DNA from 2 places in the Yinghuangia aomiensis genome. Region 2 is predicted to be linked to the other one. Evidence: riboswitches for the same ligand, from Rfam matches in the RefSeq annotation. Region 2 holds a riboswitch; the other holds the start of a gene.
The links. Region 2 has a riboswitch for glycine ahead of gcvP (aminomethyl-transferring glycine dehydrogenase). Riboswitches for the same ligand answer to the same signal wherever they lie in the genome.
Positions count from the first base shown of each region.

Region 1: another riboswitch for glycine. It lies ahead of gcvT (glycine cleavage system aminomethyltransferase GcvT); the one in region 2 lies ahead of gcvP (aminomethyl-transferring glycine dehydrogenase).

Region 1 covers NZ_BAABHS010000001.1:135,812-145,655, forward strand. Annotated here, with positions in the region: gene gcvH (glycine cleavage system protein GcvH) at 22-405, opposite strand; gene gcvT (glycine cleavage system aminomethyltransferase GcvT) at 553-1,686, opposite strand; glycine riboswitch at 2,120-2,235, opposite strand; gene ABEA93_RS00560 (OsmC family peroxiredoxin) at 2,407-2,838, shown strand; gene ABEA93_RS00565 (enhanced serine sensitivity protein SseB C-terminal domain-containing protein) at 2,976-3,689, shown strand; gene ABEA93_RS00570 (enhanced serine sensitivity protein SseB C-terminal domain-containing protein) at 3,747-4,445, shown strand; gene ABEA93_RS00575 (hypothetical protein) at 4,509-4,982, shown strand; gene ABEA93_RS00580 (DUF885 family protein) at 4,998-6,503, opposite strand; gene ABEA93_RS00585 (trimeric intracellular cation channel family protein) at 6,601-7,275, shown strand; gene ABEA93_RS00590 (hypothetical protein) at 7,304-7,666, shown strand; gene ABEA93_RS00595 (cysteine desulfurase family protein) at 7,680-8,867, shown strand; gene mnmA (tRNA 2-thiouridine(34) synthase MnmA) at 8,956-9,844, shown strand, end outside.
Region 2 covers NZ_BAABHS010000023.1:71,562-81,405, forward strand. Annotated here, with positions in the region: gene ABEA93_RS28305 (DUF5999 family protein) at 1-105, shown strand, start outside; gene gcvP (aminomethyl-transferring glycine dehydrogenase) at 231-3,047, opposite strand; glycine riboswitch at 3,190-3,322, opposite strand; glycine riboswitch at 3,325-3,418, opposite strand; gene ABEA93_RS28315 (DNA polymerase IV) at 3,545-5,029, opposite strand; gene ABEA93_RS28320 (SanA/YdcF family protein) at 5,133-5,834, opposite strand; gene ABEA93_RS28325 (MerR family transcriptional regulator) at 5,885-6,475, opposite strand; gene ABEA93_RS28330 (bifunctional nuclease domain-containing protein) at 6,902-7,375, opposite strand; gene ftsR (transcriptional regulator FtsR) at 7,961-9,844, opposite strand, start outside.

The DNA.
Region 1 (9,844 bases), on a different contig from region 2:
GTCAGCTCCTCGATCGGGTGCTCAGGCGCCGGTGAAGGCGATGTACTCGTCGGCGGACAGCAGCGCGTCGGACTTCTCCGCCGGGGTGTCCAGGCGCACCTTGATCAGCCAGCCGTCGCCGTACGGGTCGGAGTTGACCAGTTCGGGTTCGTCGACGACCGCCGTGTTGACCTCGACGACCTCGCCGTCGGCGGGGGCGAAGATGTCGCTCACCGACTTGGTCGACTCCAGTTCACCACAGGGCTCGCCCGCGGTGACCCGCGTGCCGACCTCGGGAAGCTGGACGAAGACCACGTCGCCGAGGGCGTTGGCCGCGAACTCCGAGATGCCGATGACGGCCGGGTCGCCGTCCGTCGTCAGCCACTCGTGGTCCTTGCTGTAGAGCAGGTGCTGGGGTGCGCTCACAGGTCCATTCTCCATTCCGGGAGGGCGGCGCCGATCCTCAGGGGATTTCGTGCCGGTTTGCGGGGTTTCGCAGCGGGGGTTCCGCCGGGGTTCCGCTGCGGGTCTTGCTGCGGGTCGTGCGCGGGCCGCCGGGACGGGCGGCCCGGGTCAGGCGCGCTTGTAGAACGGCAGGGCGACCACGTCGACGGGCTCGGCGGTGCCGCGGACGTCGACGGCCAGGCGGGTGCCCGGCTCGGTGCGGTCGACGGGCACGTACGCCATCGCGATCGGCGCGCCCAGCGTCGGCGACGGCGCGCCGGACGTGATCTCGCCGATCGGCTCCTCGGTGTCCGGGTCGAGCACCGCGTACCCGGCGCGCGGCACGCGGCGGCCGACGGCGCGCAGGCCGACGAGGGCCGCGGCCGGGCCCGCCTGCTCGCGCGCGGCGAGCGCGTCGCGGCCGACGAAGTCCTCCGGCTTGTCGAGGCGCACGACGCGGCCGAGGCCGGCTTCGTACGGGGTGCGCGCGGTGGACAGCTCGTGCCCGTACAGCGGCATGCCGGCCTCCAGGCGCAGCGTGTCGCGGCACGACAGGCCGGCGGGGATGAGGCCGTGCGGGACGCCGGACTCGGCGAGTGCGGTCCACAGGCGCTCGGCGTCGGCGGGGGCGCAGAACAGTTCGAAGCCGTCCTCGCCGGTGTAGCCCGTGCGGGCGAGCAGCACGTCCACGCCGGCGACGGTGGCGCGGTCGGCGGCGTAGTACTTGACCGCGTCGAGGTCGAGGCCGGTGAGCGGCGCGAGGATCGCGACGGCGTGCGGGCCCTGCACGGCGAGCAGCGCGTAGTCCTCCGACCGGTCGGCCACGGCGGCGTCGAAGCCGGCCGCGCGGGCGACGAGTTCGGCGGCGACCACGGCGGCGTTGGAGGCGTTGGCGACGACCAGGAACTCGGTGTCGCCGGTGCGGTAGACGATCAGGTCGTCGAGGATGCCGCCGTCGGCGTCGCAGATCATCGAGTAGCGGGCGCGGTCGACGCCGATCTTGGACACGTAGCCGACCAGCGCGTGGTCGAGTGCGCGCGCCGCCTCGGGGCCGGTGACCGCGATCTCGCCCATGTGCGTGAGGTCGAACAGGCCGGCGGCCTCGCGGACCGCCCGGTGCTCGGCCGACTCGCTGCCGTAGCGCAGGGGCATCCGCCACCCGGCGAAGTCGGTCATGGTGGCGCCGAGCGCGTCGTGCACCGCGTCGAGCGGCGTACGGCGCTCGCGGGGTGCCTCGGCGGCGGGGGAGGGGCTGGACGTCATCGGCTGGACTCCTCGCGGGTGGGGCCGGCGGCTGGGGCCGAAGGGAACCTGACCGCCATGATTTCGTGCGGATTGTCGCGATGTCGCGCGCACACGCGCCGGGCAGGCGGTGCGACGGCGCGCGATCGGCGGCTCGCCGGCACGCAAAGCGGCGCGGCAGCCCGCGCGGCAGGCGCGACGACGGGCGGGACAAGAGACGGCGCGAGCGGCGGCGCAGGCGGCGGGCACAACGGGCGGTCCGGCAAGGGGGCTCCCTGGGCGTCGCGCGGCATGCCGGACGGGCCGGGCACGCAGCACGGGGCTGGTGGGTCGCCTCCCCCTCTGTCATGGACCTGAGAGCTTCACGCGCGGGCCCGAGCGGAGTCGGGCGGACCGCGGCTTGCACCGTGGGTGAGCCCCGCCGGGCGTGCGCGGGACTGCTTTCCAGAGTCGCCTCACCCGCGCGGTACTTGGGGCCTGAGAGTTTCCGGGGAGGAATTGCTCCTTCGGCGCCCCGGGACGCTCGGCCGGAAGGCCGCGCGGCGTCGGGGGCTCTCCCGCATGGGGTCGAGGGCCGGTGTGAAGTTGTGGGCGCATGCTATCGGTCCCGCCCGCGGATGCCGCGGGCGTGTCGGAGGTTTCTCCGATCGGCACCCGCGGCTTCCGTTGCTAGCGTGGGCGCGACCAGGCCGGATACCGCGGCCGACCGGAGACGCACGCACCGCACAGGGAGGCTCGCCCGTGGCGACCACGCGCACCGCGACCACTGACTGGAAGGGCCCGCTCATCGGCGGCTCGGGGACCGTTTCGCTCGACTCCTCGGGCGTGGGGACCTACGAGGTGTCCTGGCCGTCCCGCGCGGAGGCGGCGAACGGCAAGACCAGCCCCGAGGAACTCATCGCGGCCGCCCACTCGTCCTGCTACTCGATGGCGCTCTCGCACGCCCTCGCGGGCCGCGGGACGCCGCCCGACTCGCTGGAGACCCGGGCGGACGTGACCTTCCAGCCCGGCGAAGGCATCACCGGCATCGTGCTGTCGGTCAAGGCGCACGTGCCGGGTATCAGCACCGAGGACTTCGCGGCGGTCGCGGCGGACGCCAAGGAGAACTGCCCGGTGAGCAAGGCGCTCAAGGCCGGCGTGCCGATCTCGCTGCAGGCCGAACTCGTCGGCTGAGCGGCGGACGCACGCGACGGCGGGGACCGGAAGGTCCCCGCCGTTCGCATGTCCGCGGCCGCCGCCCCGCCACCGCGCCGCCAGGGGGCCCCGCCACGCCCTAGGCTGGCCGCAGATCATCAATTGGAGGTGGCCTGGTGGCGTTCCCCGCGAACCATGTCGAGCAGTGCCTGGCCGCGGCCCTGCACGATCCGGCGCGGACCGGCGAGCTGCTGGCGGTGCTCGCGGACGCCGAGGTCTGGGTGCCGCTGCCCGCGGGCGGCAGCCCGCAGGACACCGAACTCACGCTGCCCACCACGGAAATCGACGGCATGCCGTACGTGCCCGTGTTCAGCTCCGAGGAGCAGCTGCGCCGCGCCGCGGGCCTGATGCCGTTCACCGTCGCCCCGGTCCGCGAGTTCGCCCGCGGCCTGCCGCCGCACGTCGGAATGGCGGTCAACCCGGGCGGCGAGGTCGGCATCCCGATACCGCCGCAGGGCGTCCTGGAGCTGTCCCGCCCGCCGGGCGCCGGGGCGATGGGCGCCCGCGTGACGCTGGCCGAGCCGGAGCCCGCCGAGGAGCCGTACGTCTTCCTCGCCGCGGCCGCCGAGGAGTTCGCCGTGACCCCGGTCGTGCTGACCGCCCGCCGCGCCCTCGGCGTCGTCGAATCCGACGCCCCGTGCCTGTTCGTCGGCGTCGAACTCGACCGCTGGCAGGAGGAGGACCGCCGCGCCACCGTGGCCGCGCTGGAGCGCGCCGTGGCCCGCGCCGGATCCCCGTGGCCGGTCAACCTCGTGCTCGTCGATCTCGCCCAAGACCCCATCGGCGACTGGATGCTGGACGCGGTCCGCCCGTTCTACGAACGCCCTTGACGCCTGTCGGCACATACGATGGTTGCCTTCGTCACGCACCGCACGGGGAGGACACCGGTGGCGTTTCCCGCCAACGAGGTCGAGCACGCGATGCGGCAGGTCGCGCCGCAGGGATACGAAGCCTACGAAGTCCTGCTCCAGGCCCTGGACCGGGGCCACGTCTGGATGCTGCTCTGGCAGGGACAGCCCGGCAGCCCGGACGCGCAGTACGGGAACATGGAGGTCCACGGCTCGCACTACGCCCCGGCCTTCACTTCCGAGGAGCAGCTCCGGGAGAGCCGCTGGGACCGCGGGTGGGAGGTGCACGCGGTCAAGGAGATCGGCGCGACGCTGTACCCGGACCGGTGGGGCATCTGGCTCGACCCGCACATGCAAGGCGGCGGGATCGGCATCCCGTTCCTCGACCTGCGGCGCATCGTCACCGGCCTGGACCGCACCCTGCCCGGGCCCCTGCGGGTCGGCGAACCCACCGTGCAGGACCCGGCGTTCTGGTCGATGGTGGCCGCCGAGCTGGCGGGCAGCGGCGTGGTCCGCGCCGCGCACCGCGCCTACGTCGAACCGTCCGTCGGCGCGCCCCGCGTCGTCCTCGGCATCCGCACCGCGGACGCAGACCCGGCGACCACCGACCGCGTCCACGCCGCCGTCGCCCGGGCCTCCGCGGCGATGCCCGGCGGCCCGCTGTCGTGGGTGCCGCTCGACGACCCGTACGACCCGGTCGCCGGCTGGCTCCGGGACCACACGCGGTCGTTCGTCTGACGCCGGCCCGGAAGCCGGGCCCCGGCCGGCCCGCCGCGTGCCCGGTCTGCCACAGTGCCCGCCATGCGTGAGATACGGATGGTGCTGTCGCTCGGGCAGCGCTGGGCCCTGCTGGTTCCGGGCGCGGTCATTACCGCGGTGGGTATCGCCCTGATCGCCGTCGACGTGTCCCCGTTCGGTCTCGGCGCCGGGCCCGTGCTCCTTTTCATGGGCTTCTACTCGGCGAGGTTCGCGACCGTGCTCACGCCGCACGGCCTCACCCTGAAGGCCTTCACCACGCGGCACTTCGCGTGGGGGGAGATCGCCGCCGTCGAAGCCAAGCACACCCTCGGCACCTGGTACGTGCGCCTCACCCTGACGAGCGGCCGCCGGGTGCGCGTGCGTGTCCCGCTCGACGGCCCGGGGCAGCGCGACCCGGACTTCCACGCCAAGGTCGCGACGATCTGGCACTGGCGGGAGGCCGGGGTCGCCGCGGCACGGCAGGCCTATCTGCAGGCCTACCCGCAACAGCCGACCCCGCCCCAGCCCTACGCCTGACGATTCGGCCGCGCGTCAGCCGCGTTCCACCGCCGTGCGCACCAGTCCCACGGGCGGGCTGCCCAGGTCCAGCAGTGCGGTGTGGAAGCGCTCCAGCGTGAAGCCCGTGCCCCACGCGGCCTTCGCCTCGTCGCGAAGGTCGCGCAGGGCGAGCTTGCCCCACGTGTAGCAGCCGTAATTCCAGTCGAAGGTGCCACGGCGGGCCTCGCTCGCCGCGGCGGTGCGGGCGAGGTGGGCGTCCGCCATGAACCGGCGGGTGGCCTCCGCGACGTCCATCGCGCCGGTGTGCAGGCCGATCGCCGCGGCCAGCCGGGTCACCCGGATCAGCGCCTCCAGGCACATGCCGATCGCGTAGCGCGGATCGCCGGCCCGGAAGCCCTCCTCCAGGCACACCTCCTCGATGTAGTGCGCCCAGCCCTCGGCGAACGACGACGAATGCAGCACCCGGCGCACGTCCGACGGCGCCCGCCGCAGCGCGCGGCCGTGCGCGAAGTGCCCGGGCGCGACCTCGTGGACGGTGATCGCCGGGAGCGTGGTGCGGCTGAAGACCGACAGCCACTCCTCGATCTCGTCGGCCGGCCAGTCCGGCTCGGGCGGCGTCACGAAGTACCAGGACGGGGCCTCCGGCTCGCCCGGCGCGTTCCACGACATCATCGCCATCGCCCAGCGCATCGACTCCGGCGCGGGCCCGACCTCGCACACGCCGTCGACGTACGGCGCCAGCTTGCGGGCCCTGGTGAACTCGATGACCTCCAGCGTCTGCGCCCGCGCCTCGGCGAGGACCCCGTCCGCGTCCGGATGGTCGGCCAGCAGCTCCGGCACCAGGTCCTCGACCGTCCGCGCCGGGTTGTACGCCTTGCACGCCTCCGCCAAGAGCCCCCGCAGCCGGTCCCGCTCGGCGTCCGCCCGCTCGGCCAGCCTGCCGAGGTCGACCTCGACCGCGTCCGCCGAACCCATCAGCCGGGCCAGCGCCGCACCGCCGAGGGCCGTGTCCGGGTCGCCGACCTGCGTGGCCCGCTCCAGATGCGCGACCAGGCGGCGCAGCGAGGCCAGCGCCTTCTCGCCGACCTCCCCGTCCTCCGGCCGCACCGCGGCGGCCTGCCCGCGGGCGGCGCCGAGCAAGGCGTCGGCGACCGGCGCGGTCACCTGGTCGAGCGACGCCAAGGCCATGTCGACGGCGTCCGGCCACTTCTCCAGGTGCCGGGAGCGGGCCAGCGCGCGCTCCTCCGCGGGCGCGTACTCCCTGTCGTAGACGGAGAGTTCGAGGTTCTCCAGGTGCGGGCGCGGGTCTCGGCGGTGCATCTCCAGCTCGCCGTGGACGACGCGCGTGTGCTCCTCGAACGCGGCGATGTGCGCCTCGTCGTGCGGGTCGTCCAGCGGTGGGCCGCCCAACGCGTCGAGCGCGGCACGCACGCCGGCGGGGGAGAGGTCCTGAATCCGGCCGTCGTATTCGTGCAGGCCGGCACCCTCTCGGGCGGAGGCGAGGGAGAGATCGCACAAGGCGCGCAGTCGGGCATCCATTCCCCGAGGCTACCCAGCGGTTCCCGCCGGACCCACGGAAAACGGCGGTCCGCCCCGGGGGACCGCGCTGCCCGGACAACAAGGCACAATTTCTGCCATGCCGCCTCAGGAGATCCAGGAGATCTACAGCCACACCGTCCAACAAGTGCTCGACCTGACCGGCATCTTCGTCTTCGCCGTGGCGGGCGCCCTCACGGCGGTACGCAAGAACTTCGACGTCATCGGGATCGTGGTGCTCGCGGAGGTCACCGCCCTCGGCGGCGGTGTCATCCGCGACCTCATCATCGGCGACGTCCCGCCCGCCGCCTTCCGCGACCTGGGCTACTTCATCACCCCGCTCTTCGCCGCCTTCATCGTCTTCTTCCTGCACCCGCAGGTCGAGCGGATCTACGCGACGATCGACATCTTCGACGCGGCCGGCCTCGGCCTGTTCTGCGTCACCGGCACCGCCAAAGCCTTCGCCTACGGCCTCGGCCCCGTGCAGGCCGCCGCGCTCGGCATCGTCACCGCCGTCGGCGGCGGCGCCATCCGCGACGTCCTCGCCAACGAAATCCCGATGCTGCTGCGGTGGGACCGGGAGATCTACACCGTGCCCGCGATGCTCGGTGCCGGCCTGGTCGCGGCCCTCGTGGAAACGGACACGCTCAACGCGATCACCGCGACCTGCGCCGCCGTATTCGCGTTCGCCTTCCGCGTCCTCGCCCTCCGCTACAACTGGCGTGCGCCGCGGGCCTGGCGCCGCAACTCCGAGGTCTTCGAAAAGTACGAATAGGCCGGCGCCCCACCAGGCCGGGCGGCACGTGCTGGGGAACTCTGCCCGCCGCGCGTACCCAACCGGCGCGACCGGCGTTGCACCTGATGTGTGGGAGATCCAGCAACCCCTGACCTACGACGCCGACGTCCCCCCGCCCCCGCCGCGCGGCTTCCTCGCCGCGCGGTGGCTCGCGCTGCGCCTCGCCCTCGACGCGGTGCTGCCGGGCGGACCCCGCTACGGACGCGTGCGCGCACCCCGCCCGCGCGGCGCGAAGGCCGCCGGTGACGCGTCGGCCACGGCCGCCCCGCGCCCGGACGCACGCGTCGTACCCGCCCCGCGCTCCCCGCGAGACCCGCGGGAATCCGGCGACGGCCCGGCACGCCGCAACCGACTGGCGGTACGCGACTAGACTTCGCGATGCGATGGCCTACTTCGATCACGCGGCGACCACACCGATGCGCCCCGAAGCCGTCCGGGCCATGACCCGGCAGCTCGGCGTCCTCGGCAACCCCTCGTCCCTGCACGCATCCGGGCGCCGGGCACGGCGCATCGTCGAGGAATCCCGCGAGATCCTGGCCGAGGCCGTCGGCGCGCGGCCCAGCGAGATCGTGTTCACCGGGGGCGGCACCGAGGCCGACAACCTCGCCGTCAAGGGCCTGTACTGGGCCCGGTCCGGCGAGGCCCCCGTGCGGCGCCGCATCCTCGCGTCGCCCGTCGAACACCATGCGGTCATGGACCCGATCGACTGGCTGGTGGCCCGCGAAGGCGCCGAGGTCGAATGGCTCGACGTGGACAGCGACGGCCGCGTGTCGCCCGACGTGCTGCGCACCGCCATCGCCCGCGACCCGGACGGCGTCGCGCTGGTCAGCGTCATGTGGGCGAACAACGAGGTCGGCACGGTTCAGCCGATCGCCGAGCTGGTGGACGTCGCACACGAATTCGGCATCCCCGTGCACGCCGACGCCGTGCAGGCCGTCGGCCAGGTGCCGGTCGACTTCGCCGCCGCCGGACTCGACGCGATGACCGTCTCCGGACACAAGCTCGGCGGGCCCCTCGGCTGCGGCGCGCTCGTGCTCGGCCGCCACCTGACCCCCGTCCCGGTCCTGCACGGCGGCGGCCAGGAACGCGACGTGCGGTCCGGCACCCTCGACACCCCGGCCATCGCCGCGTTCGCCGCGGCCGCCGAGATCGCGGTCCGCGAGCAGCCCGAGTACGCGGCCCGCGTCGGCGCCCTGCGCGACGACCTGGTGCGGCGCATCCTCGCCGAGATCCCCGACGCCGAACTCAACGGCGACGCACGGCTCGACCCGGCCCACCGCCTGCCCGGCAACGCGCACTTCTCGTTCCCCGGCTGCGAAGGCGACTCGCTGCTGCTGCTCCTCGACGCCCGCGGCATCGAATGCTCCACCGGCTCGGCCTGCTCGGCCGGCGTCGCCCAGCCCAGCCACGTGCTGCTCGCCATGGGCCGGGATGCCGCCCGCGCCCGCGGCTCGCTGCGCTTCAGCCTCGGCCACACGTCCACCGCGGACGAGGTCGAGCAGCTCGCCGGAGCCATCGGACCGGTGGTGGCCCGGGCCCGGATGGCGGGACTGACGGCACAGCGGCGGTAAGCAGGCCCCGGGCGCCGCCCCGCGCCCGTGAGCGGCCGCGGATATTGCCGCCGGGCGGGGGCCGCGCACCCCGTACCCTGGTGGGGCCATGACTGATCACGACGCCACCCTGCCGCCCGCCGTCTGCGAGCCGCTGCCGATGCTGCCCGAGCCGAGCGCCGGGACCGCGCGCCCGGAGCAAGGCACGCTGCCCGGGCCCGCCGCCGCGGGGCGCCCGCTGCGCGTCCTCGCCGCGATGTCCGGCGGCGTCGACTCCGCGGTCGCGGCCGCCCGCGCCCACGAGGCCGGGCACGAGGTGACCGGCGTGCACCTGGCGCTGTCCGAGAACCCCAAGTCGTTCCGCACCGGCGCCCGCGGCTGCTGCACGCTGGAGGACGCCCGCGACGCGCGCCGTGCCGCCGACGTCATCGGCATCCCCTTCTACGTGTGGGACCTCGCCGAGCGGTTCCGCGAGGACGTCATCGAAGACTTCTTCGCCGAGTACGAGGCCGGCCGCACCCCCAACCCGTGCCTGCGCTGCAACGAGAAGATCAAGTTCGCGGCGCTCCTGGACCGGGCCTTGGCACTGGGCTTCGACGCGGTCTGCACCGGCCACTACGCGGTGGTCGTCGACGGCCCGGAAGGCCGCGAACTGCACCGCTCGGTCGACCAGGGCAAGGACCAGTCGTACGTGCTCGGCGTCCTGGACGCCGACCAGCTCGCGCACGCGCTCTTCCCGCTCGGCACCGACACCAAGGACGACGTGCGCGCCGAAGCCGAGCGCCGCGGCCTGGCCGTCGCCCGCAAGCCGGACAGCCACGACATCTGCTTCATCGCGGACGGCGACACCCAGGCCTTCCTCGCCACCCGGCTCGGCCGCACGCCCGGCGACATCGTCGACCGGGACGGCACGAAGCTGGGCGAGCACGAGGGCGCGTACGCGTACACCGTCGGCCAGCGCAAGGGCCTGCGCATCGGCCGCCCCGCCGACGACGGCA
Region 2 (9,844 bases):
AGCCTGCTGTGCAACGGAGTGGTCTTGTTCGACGACACGGGGGAACTGCTGCCGGACGGCCGCATGATCGCTCCGCACCGCCCGCGCGTCCGACTCGCCGCCTGAGGGGGCCTCAGGAGGCGTACTCCGCACCGCAATCCCCGCCCACGACGACGTGGGAGCGCCGGAGGGCCACACCCGATCGGGTGTGGCCCTCCGGCGTTGTCCGTGACGGCGGAGCGGGTCGGGGCTCAGCTCTCGTAGGCGTCCACCGACGGGCAGGAGCACACCAGGTTGCGGTCGCCGTATGCCCCGTCGATGCGCCGCACCGGCGGCCAGTACTTCCCGGCCGGCGTCATGCCGCCCGGGAACGCGCCTTCTTCCCGCCCGTAGGCGTGCTCCCACGTGTCCGCCGCGACCATGGCCGCGGTGTGCGGGGCGTTGACCAGCGGGTTGTCGTCCGCGGGCAGCGCACCGGCGCCGACCCGGTCGATCTCCGCCTTTATGGCGATCATGGCGTCGCAGAACCGGTCGATCTCGTGCAGGTTCTCGCTCTCGGTCGGCTCGATCATGAGCGTCCCGGGCACCGGGAAGGACATCGTCGGCGCGTGGAAGCCGTAGTCGACGAGCCGCTTGGCGACGTCGTCCACGGTCACGCCGGTGGCCTTGGTGATCCCCCGCAGGTCGACGATGCACTCGTGCGCGACCAGGTCCGCGGGCCCCGTGTAGAGCACCGGGAAGTGCGGCGCGAGGCGCTTGGCGATGTAGTTGGCGCTCAGCACCGCGACCTGGGTGGCGCGCTTCAGGCCGTCCGGGCCCATCAGGCGGATGTACGTCCACGAGATCGGCAGGATCGCCGCCGACCCCCACGGCGCCGCGGAGATCGGCCCCACGCCGGTCGCCGGGCCCGCGGTCGGCTGCAGCGGATGGTTCGGCAGGTACGCCGCGAGGTGCTCGCGGACCGCCACCGGGCCGACGCCCGGACCACCGCCGCCGTGCGGGATGCAGAAGGTCTTGTGCAGGTTCAGGTGCGACACGTCCGCACCGAACGCGCCGGGCTTCGCCAGACCGACCAGCGCGTTCAGGTTCGCGCCGTCCACGTACACCTGGCCGCCCGCGTCGTGCACGAGCGCGCACACGTCGCCGATGTGCTCCTCGAACACGCCGTGCGTGGACGGGTAGGTGACCATGAGCACCGCGAGGCTGTCCCGGTGCGCCTCGATCTTGGCCTTGAGGTCGTCGAGGTCGACGTCGCCGTTCTCCCCGGTGCCGACCACCACGACGCGCATCCCGGCCATCACGGCGCTCGCCGCGTTGGTGCCGTGCGCCGACGACGGGATCAGGCACACGTCGCGACCGGTGTCGCCGTTGGCGCGGTGGTAGGCGCGCACCGCGAGCAGCCCGGCCAGTTCGCCCTGCGACCCGGCGTTCGGCTGGATGGAGACCTTGTCGTAGCCGGTGACCGCGACCAGGGCGTCCTCGAGGCCGTGGATCAGCTCCAGGTAGCCGGCCGCCTGGTCGGCGGGCGCGAAGGGGTGGATCTGCGCGAACTCGGGCCAGGTGATCGGCTCCATCTCGCTCGTCCCGTTGAGCTTCATGGTGCACGAGCCGAGCGGGATCATGCCGCGGTCGAGCGCGTAGTCCTTGTCGGCGAGGCCGCGCAGGTAGCGCAGCATGTCCGTCTCCGAGCGGTGCGCGTGGAAGACCGGGTGGGCCAGGTAGTCGTCGGTGCGCAGCAGCCCCTCGGGCAGCGCGTCCGGAGTGGCCTCGTCCAGCGCCGCGACGTCCTGCCCGGCGACGCCGAAGGCACGCCACACGGCGGCGAGGTCCTCGCGGGTGGTGGTCTCGTCGCAGCTGATCGACACGTGGTCGTCGTCGGCCTGGTACACGTTGACGCCTTCGCCGCGCGCCGACTCGCGCACCGCGGCCGCCCGGCCCGGGACACGGACGTGCACGGTGTCGAAGAACGCGCCGTGCGCGACCTCGACCCCGCCCGCGCGCAGCCCGGCGGCCAGCACCGCGGCGTACCGGTGGGTGCGGCGGGCGATCGCAGCAAGGCCCTCGGGGCCGTGGTAGACCGCGTACATGCCGGCCATGACGGCGAGCAGCACCTGCGCGGTACAGATGTTGCTGGTGGCCTTCTCCCGGCGGATGTGCTGCTCGCGGGTCTGGAGCGCGAGGCGGTAGGCCTGGTCGCCCGCGGCGTCGACGGAGACGCCCACGAGGCGGCCGGGCAGCGAACGGGCGAGCTTGTCGCGGACCGCCATGTAGCCGGCGTGCGGGCCGCCGAAGCCCATCGGCACGCCGAACCGCTGGGTGGTGCCGACGGCGATGTCGGCGTCCATGCTGCCGGGCGAGGCGAGCAGGGTGAGCGCGAGCAGGTCGGCGGCGACCGCGACGAGCGCCCCGCGGCCGTGCGCGTCCGCGATGAGCGGCGCGAGGTCGCGCACCCGGCCGTCGGCACCCGGGTACTGGAGCAGCGCACCGAAGAACTCGCCCTCGGGCAGCCCCGCGGAGGTGTCCGCGACGACGACGTCGATGCCGAGCGCCTCGGCACGCGTCCGCACCACGGCGATCGTCTGCGGCAGACACGCCGCGTCCACGACGAACACGTTGCTCTTGGCCCGTCCGGCGCGGCGCGCGAGCGTCATGGCCTCGGCGGCGGCGGTGCCTTCGTCGAGCAGCGACGCGCCCGAGACCGGGAGGCCGGTGAGGTCGGCGACCATGGTCTGGAAGTTCAGCAGCGCTTCGAGGCGGCCCTGCGAGATCTCCGGCTGGTAGGGCGTGTAGGCCGTGTACCAGGCCGGGTTCTCCAGCACGTTGCGGGTGATGACCGGCGGCGTGTGGGTGCCGTAGTACCCGAGGCCGATCATCGGCCGCAGCACGGTGTTGCGCGACGCGAGGGCGCGGAGCTGCTCGTGCACGTCGGCCTCGGTGACCGCGGCGGGCAGGTCGAGCGCCTCGAGGGTGCGGATGGCGCCGGGGACGGCGGCGTCGGTCAGCTCGTCGAGCGAGCCGTAGCCGACGTGCGCCAGCATCTTGGCCTGCTCGTCGGCATCCGGGCCGATGTGCCGGGTGGTGAACGGCGACGCGGCCTCGAGCGCGGCGAGGCTGCCGGGACCGGACGCGTGGTGCGATGACGACGAGCTCACGTGGAGGCCTCCAGTGTCGCGGAGGAGACCGCGCGGGTCGCGCGACCTCTCTGCCTCCCCCTCTGTCATCGATACCTGAGAGCTTCACCCGGGCGCCGCAGAAACGCGGAACGGGTTTTCACCGTCGGTGAGCCCCGGCCGCACTCCGCCGGAAAACCGGCGGAACCCGAACGGGACTGCTTTCCAGAGTGCCCATGGCCACGCGGTACGGGTGCCTGAGAGATTCCGGGGAGGGGTTGCTCCTTCGGCGCCCGGATCGGTGTCCGGGACTCTCCCGCGCGACTGTTGGTGCGCCCTCAACGCTACCAGTGCGCCGCCGACGGATAGGCGGAAGATCACCCGGGGGAACGGAGAGAGGGGGTCTACGCGGGTAGTTGACGGGAAGGCGCAGCCGCCGCTGTGCGCCGCGATCCTCACCCGCCCTGCGGCGGCTCCCCCTCCGCCACCAGCGGCAGCGGCGCCGATGCCGTCACGTCCGGGTCGTCCACCGGGAACGTCCGCACCCGCCCGGGCGCCGAGCCCGGTGTCTCGAAGCGCACGGTCACGCGGCCGACGCCGCTGCCTTGGACCCAGCCGGGGCCGTACTCGGTGTGCGTCACGTCTTGGCCGGGGAGCCACTTGGCGTTGCCGAAGCGGCCGGGGTGGAAGACCGGGACGGGGCCGTAGGCGCCGTCCTCGGGGCCGTGCTCGGCCGCGGCCTCCTCGCCCGGGGCGGGCTCGCCGGTGCCCGCCGCAGCCGGGGCCGCGTCCTCGTCCGCCGCCTTCCCCACCTCCAGGTCGGCCGCCTCGTCGCCGCCCCCGGCGAACCCGACGTCCGCCCCCGCGACTTCCCCGAACAGATCCTGCTGGGCGAAGTCCGCCAGCGACGCGACGCCCACGCCCAGCAGCCGCAGGCCGCCGGTGAAGTCGACCTGCGCGGCCAGGCGGTGCACGGTTTCCCGGACCACCGCCAAGTCGTCCGTCGGGGCGCGCAACGTCTCCGAGCGGGTCAGCGTGCTGAAGTCGTAGCGCCGCATCTTCACCACGACGGTGCGGCCGGACCGGCCCGCGGCGCGCAGGCGTTCGACGCAGCGGGCGGCCAAGCGGTCGAGTTCGGCGGCCACCCGGGCCCGGTCGACCAGGTCGACTTCGAAGGTGTCCTCGACGGACACCGACTTGGCATCCCGTTCCGCGACCACCGGCCGGTCGTCGATGCCGAGCGCATGGTCGTGCAGGCCGCGGCCGTGGGCCTGGCCGAACATCCGGACCAGCTCGTCCGGGTCGGCCGCGCCCAGCTCGCCGATGGTGGTGATGCCGACCTTGCGCAGGTGCTCGGCGGTGGCCGGGCCGACACCCCACAACGCCCGTACCGGCAACGGGTCGAGCAGGGCGTGCTCTTCACCGGGTGCAACGACCACGAGGCCGTCGGGCTTGGCGGCCTCCGAGGCGATCTTGGCGACCAGCTTGGACGTGGCCAGGCCGACGGACGCGGTGAGGCCGGTGGCGGCCCGTATGTCGGCGCGCAGGCGTACCGCGAGCTCGGTCGCGCCCGCGGTGTCGAGTTCCTCGCCGTGCGGGCCGGCCTCCAGGTCGACGAACGCCTCGTCCAGGCTCAGCGGCTCGACCAGCGGCGACAGTTGCCCGAGCAGGCCCATGACGCGCTCGCTGACGTCCCGGTACGCGGTGAAGCGCGGGATCAGGAACGCCGCGTTCGGGCAGCGCCGCCGCGCCTCCGCGGTGGGCATGGCGGAGCGCACGCCGAACCGTCGCGCCTCGTAGGACGCGGTGGCCACCACCCCGCGGCCGCCGATGCCGCCCACGACGACCGGTTTGCCGCGCAGACTCGGTTTGGCGGCCTGTTCGACCGACGCGTAGAACGCGTCCATGTCGAGATGCAGGATGCCCGGCTTCTGTCGCATTTCCTCCGATGATCGCGCATCGGTGCGACATCCCGGCGGCGGCACACCCCGCACGGGCGCAAGGGGTTCGCGAGGGCGCTCGGCAGCCGCTTCCGCGGACGGTTCAGCGGGCCGCGGCCAAGCCCTCGTCGACGCCGGGCTCGTGCGGGCCGAGCGCCTGCGGTTCCGGTTTCAGCACCGCCTCGCCGAGAGCCTTGTACGCCGCGAACACCTCGCGGAAGCCGCCGTACAGCGTTACGCCGATCAGTTCGCCGTGCAGCGAGTCGTCGCCCACCCCGTAGGCCGTCACCCCGGCCGCGTCGCACAATGCGAGAGCACGGCGCAGATGGAACGTCTGGGTCACCACGATCGCCCGGTCGACCCCGAACACCTTCTTGGCGCGTACGCAGGAGTCCCAAGTCGAGAATCCCGCATAGTCGGCGACAACTTGCTTCTCCGGCACTCCGCGAGCGACCAGGTAACGGCGCATCACATCCGGCTCGTTGTACGAGTCCCGGCCGTTGTCGCCGGACACCAGCAGCACCTTCACCTTGCCCGCCCGGTACAGGTCCAAAGCCACGTCCAGGCGACGCGCCAGCAGCCGGGACGGCTCGCCGTCCTTGATCCCCGCCCCGAGCACCAACGCGACCGGCGTCGGCGGCACATCGGAGACCGTGCGCAGGCGGCCGCCCGCGACCGCGTACATCCACGTCACGGGGGCAAGGCCGAGCACGGTCACGAGGACGGTGGTCTGGAACGCGATGCGCTGCCGCCGACGCGTCCGCAGCGCGCGGGCGAGCCGGGCGGGAACCAACCGGTGAGCCATGCCGGAAGGGACGCCGCGGACCGCGGCGGCGGTTCCGGCGGGTGGCCGGATCAGCCCGCCCGCTCCCGGCGGCGGCGGGCGAGTTCGTCGGCGGGATGGGCGCGGTAGATGACCTCGCCGGTGTCCGGGCGCTCACCCTGCAGGTGGCCCAGCGACGCCTCGACCTCGCGCCACACCGCGCCCACGGCGATGCCGAAGACGCCCTGGCCGCCTTGCACCAGGTCGACGACCTGGTCGTACGAGGTGCACTCGTACACGCTCGCGCCGTCGCTCATCAGCGTCATCCCGGCCAGGTCCTCGACGCCCCGCCCGCGCAGGTGGGCGACCGCCACACGGATGTTCTGCAAGCCGACCCCGGTGTCCAGGAGCCGCTTGACGATCTTGAGGACGAGGATGTCGCGGAAGCTGTACAGACGCTGCGTGCCGGAGCCGTGCGCCGGTCTGATGCTCGGCTCGACGAGCTGCGTACGGGCCCAGTAGTCGAGCTGGCGGTAGGTGATGCCGGCCGCGGCACACGCGGTGGGGCCGCGGTAGCCGACCTCGCCGGACTCGTCGGCGGACGCCGCTTCCCGGGGCACGCCGTGCGGCGTCAGCGGGCGGGCCGCGCGGGCTTCGCCCGCAAAGTCGCCGGTGCTGCTCACGCCGACCTCCGTTTCGTCTCCCCGCACCTGCCTGCGGCGAGAGGAATGCCGTGAGTCCCGGGCCGCATGCGGCGGAGTGCAACGCGCACGGCTCACCCCCGGAACTGTCGATTTCGACGGTAGGCAGTCACCCACAGCGCGTCAACGACCGCCGCATTCGGCACGCCGAGTGACGCATCTCTCAATCTGCGTTTGGATACTCGGCAACAAGGGTACGCATGGCGACCGCCCTCTGTCGGTTCCGCACCCCAGTTGATCGAATCGGCCCGTTCGGGTGGCCGGGCAGATCGGCGTATTTCACTCGATCGCGCAAGGGTTGCGACGTCGAAACGGAAAGCCGGCCCGCGCCCACGCGGACCGGCTCCGGAAGTACCCGGTACTGATTGCCCGACGTCGCCCGACTACCGGCTTGTCACGGGTGGCCTGTCACTGACTCGTCGTGCCGAAATCCTCGGGCGAGATCTGGTCCAGGAACTCCCGGAACTTCTCGACCTCGTCCTCCTGCTCGTCCGGAATGACGATCCCCGCTTCGTCGAGCACCGCCTCGGCACCGAAGATCGGCGTCCCGGTACGCAGCGCCAGCGCAATCGCGTCGGACGGCCGGGCACTGACCTCGGTCCCGTTCGCGAAGACCAACTCGGCGTAGAACACCCCTTCACGCAGATCCGTGATCCGGATTCGGGTCAACTCCTGACCAAGTGCCTCGAGCACATCCCGGAACAGGTCATGCGTCAACGGCCGAGCCGGCACCACGCCCTGCTGCGCAAAGGCGATCGCCGTCGCCTCCACGGGCCCGATCCAAATCGGCAGGTAGCGATCGCCGCCGGTCTCCTTGAGGAGAACGATCGGCTGGTTGGAAGGCATCTCCACCCGGACGCCCACGACCTCAAGCTCGTTCACATCGCCACACTAGCGCGCTCGGGTGACGAGCACAGATCCCCCCGGCCCCATTCGCACACGGATTCGTCGCATTTTCTCCGCCGCCGGTAAACGTGCACCCCCCGGAATTTCACATGACTGCAACGGAATCGGCCGCGCTGAGGGGCTGTGGAGGAGGGGGCGAGAGGGCGGGGGCCGGATGGGTGAGGAGGGGGGTGGCATGGGGTGTTGGGAGCGCTTGGCCTGGCGAGGGGCGGGCGCGGGACGGGTGAGGAGGCGGATGGGCTGCGCCGTCGGCGGGCGGGAACTGCGGGCGCGCGAGTCCGCGGACCCCACCTGCTCGACACGGCCACGACGGACCGGCGGCGAGTCGGCGGCATCCGGTCCGGGGCCGGGTTGAGCCGCGGACTGCCGGCGGGCGGAGCCGGGCGTCCAAGCCGAGCGGGCGGCGATGTCGATCGCGAGGTGTGCTGTTCGGCCCCTCGGGGCCCGCGACACGCCGTTGCCTCGCCGTCCGGCGGCGCGGTGTGTCGTTCGGGACGCGAGCTGTCGTGGCGCGGCGGCCGTCCGCCGCGTGCGCCTGTGCGCGGCGGAGGCCGCTGTCGGTCAGCGGTCCAGGAGGGGGCGTAGGGCGGAGCTGACCAGGACGGTGTGGAGGCGGGAGGTGAGGGAGAGCAGGTCGCGGACGGTTTCCTCGGCGCCGGACTTGGCTCCCGCGCCGCGGCGGTGCAGCAACGGCGCGACGATCTGCTCGGCCAGCGCGGCCTCGCGGTCGGCGGCCGCCTTGACCTGGCGCAGGTGGCGCGGTTCGAGGCCGTACTCGCCCAGCGCGGTGACGAGCCGGGCGACGACGAGGGCGTCGCCGTCGTAGCGGAGGACGGTCCGGGGGACCGGGTCGGCGCCGGACGCCGTGGCGCGTGCGGAGGCCGGGCGGGCGGCGGGCTTGGCCTCGGCGGACGATGCCGCACCGGTCTGGGTGGCGATCGGCGGCGGGGCCGTGGGGCCACCGACCATAGGCCGCTCGGGCGCGTGGGGGGACGACGAGGACGACGTGTTCTCCCCCGCGGCGGTCCCGACAGCATGGCCGGCACCGGGTCGCTCCCGGTCCGGCGCGCGAGAGGACGACGCGGCCTCCCCTGCGGTCGTGTCGAGAGCATCGTCGGCGCCCGGTTGCTCCTGGACACGCGAGTCGGCTGCGGGGCCGGGGAGAGTCCCGACACCGCCGCCGTCCTGCCCCTGATAACCCGCGTCGGCCGCGGGGCCCAGGGGGGTATCGGAGCCGCCGGGCCGTGCCTGGTCGCGCACGTCGGCCAAGGGGCCTTGGAGGACATCGTCGGGTCGGTTCCGACCGGTCGTGTCCGCCACGGGGCCGTCCGGGGCATCGGTGCGCGTCTCTGCGGCGCCCGGGGCGGCCTTCGCCTCGGTGTCCGCAGCGTCGGCGTCGGGCGCCCGGTGGGCGGCCCGGGCCGCTTCGGGCCCCGAGGAGGACGTCAGGGCTGCGGGCGCCGTCGACGGCGCGTCGGTGGGGCTGTCGGGCGCGGCGGCCGCGGCCGAGTCGCCCGACACCGCAGCCGCCTCGTCCGCCGTCTCCGCCGTGGCCGCCGCGGCGGGCTGAGTCTTCGGGGCGGCCGAGGCTGTCGCCGCGGCATCGTCGGCAGCCGGAGCCGGTTCCCCGGGCACCGCGGCCTGGGTGTCGGTCGGCTCCGGCGCCACAGCGGCACGGGCGGAAGGCACGTCGCTCGACATGGCATCCGCGCCGGCATCGGTCGTCCGCCCCGAGCCCGGGGCGTCGTCCGGCGCCGCATCGGCGGCATCCATCGCGTCGGCGGCCCCACGCGCCGCCGGCGGTCCCGCAGAACCGTTCCATTGGGCGTCGAGAACCTGCGCCGACAAGACGTCGACCGCCATCGCGGCACCGTCGCCCGGCACCACGTCGGCAGCGGCGTCGCGCACGGCCCCGACGCCACCGCTAGGCCCGGTCACAGCCGAGTCGACGGCGTCGACCGTCCGTACATCCGCCGACACGCCCGGCACCGCAAAGCCGACGTCACCCGTGACCACGTCGGCGCCCGCGCCACCCTTCACACCATCGTCCGCCGCGCGCCCGGGCTCGAACGCCCGCACGGCTGCGGCTGCTCCCGCGCTGCTCCCCCGCGCCGCCGGAACGCCGGCCGCGGCGTCGGAGTCCGCACCCCCGGCCTCCGGCCCCGCGACCTCCACCACCCGCCGCGCCTCGATCAGCCCGAATTCCTCCAGGCGGGTGAGGGCCGCGTCGTCTATCCCCGCCGCCGCCAGCAGTTCGGCCCGGGTGAAGTACACCGGGGCCGGGGGTGACGCGTCGGCGGCGGCCAAGGCCGCGCCGAGGCCGTCCTCGGCCGGTTCCAGGCCGCGGTCGATGGCGTCGAGGTGGTCCTTGATCACCTTGAGCGGCAGGTACTGGTCGCGCTGGGCGCGCAGCACGTAGCGCAGGCGGTCGAGGTCCGACGGTCC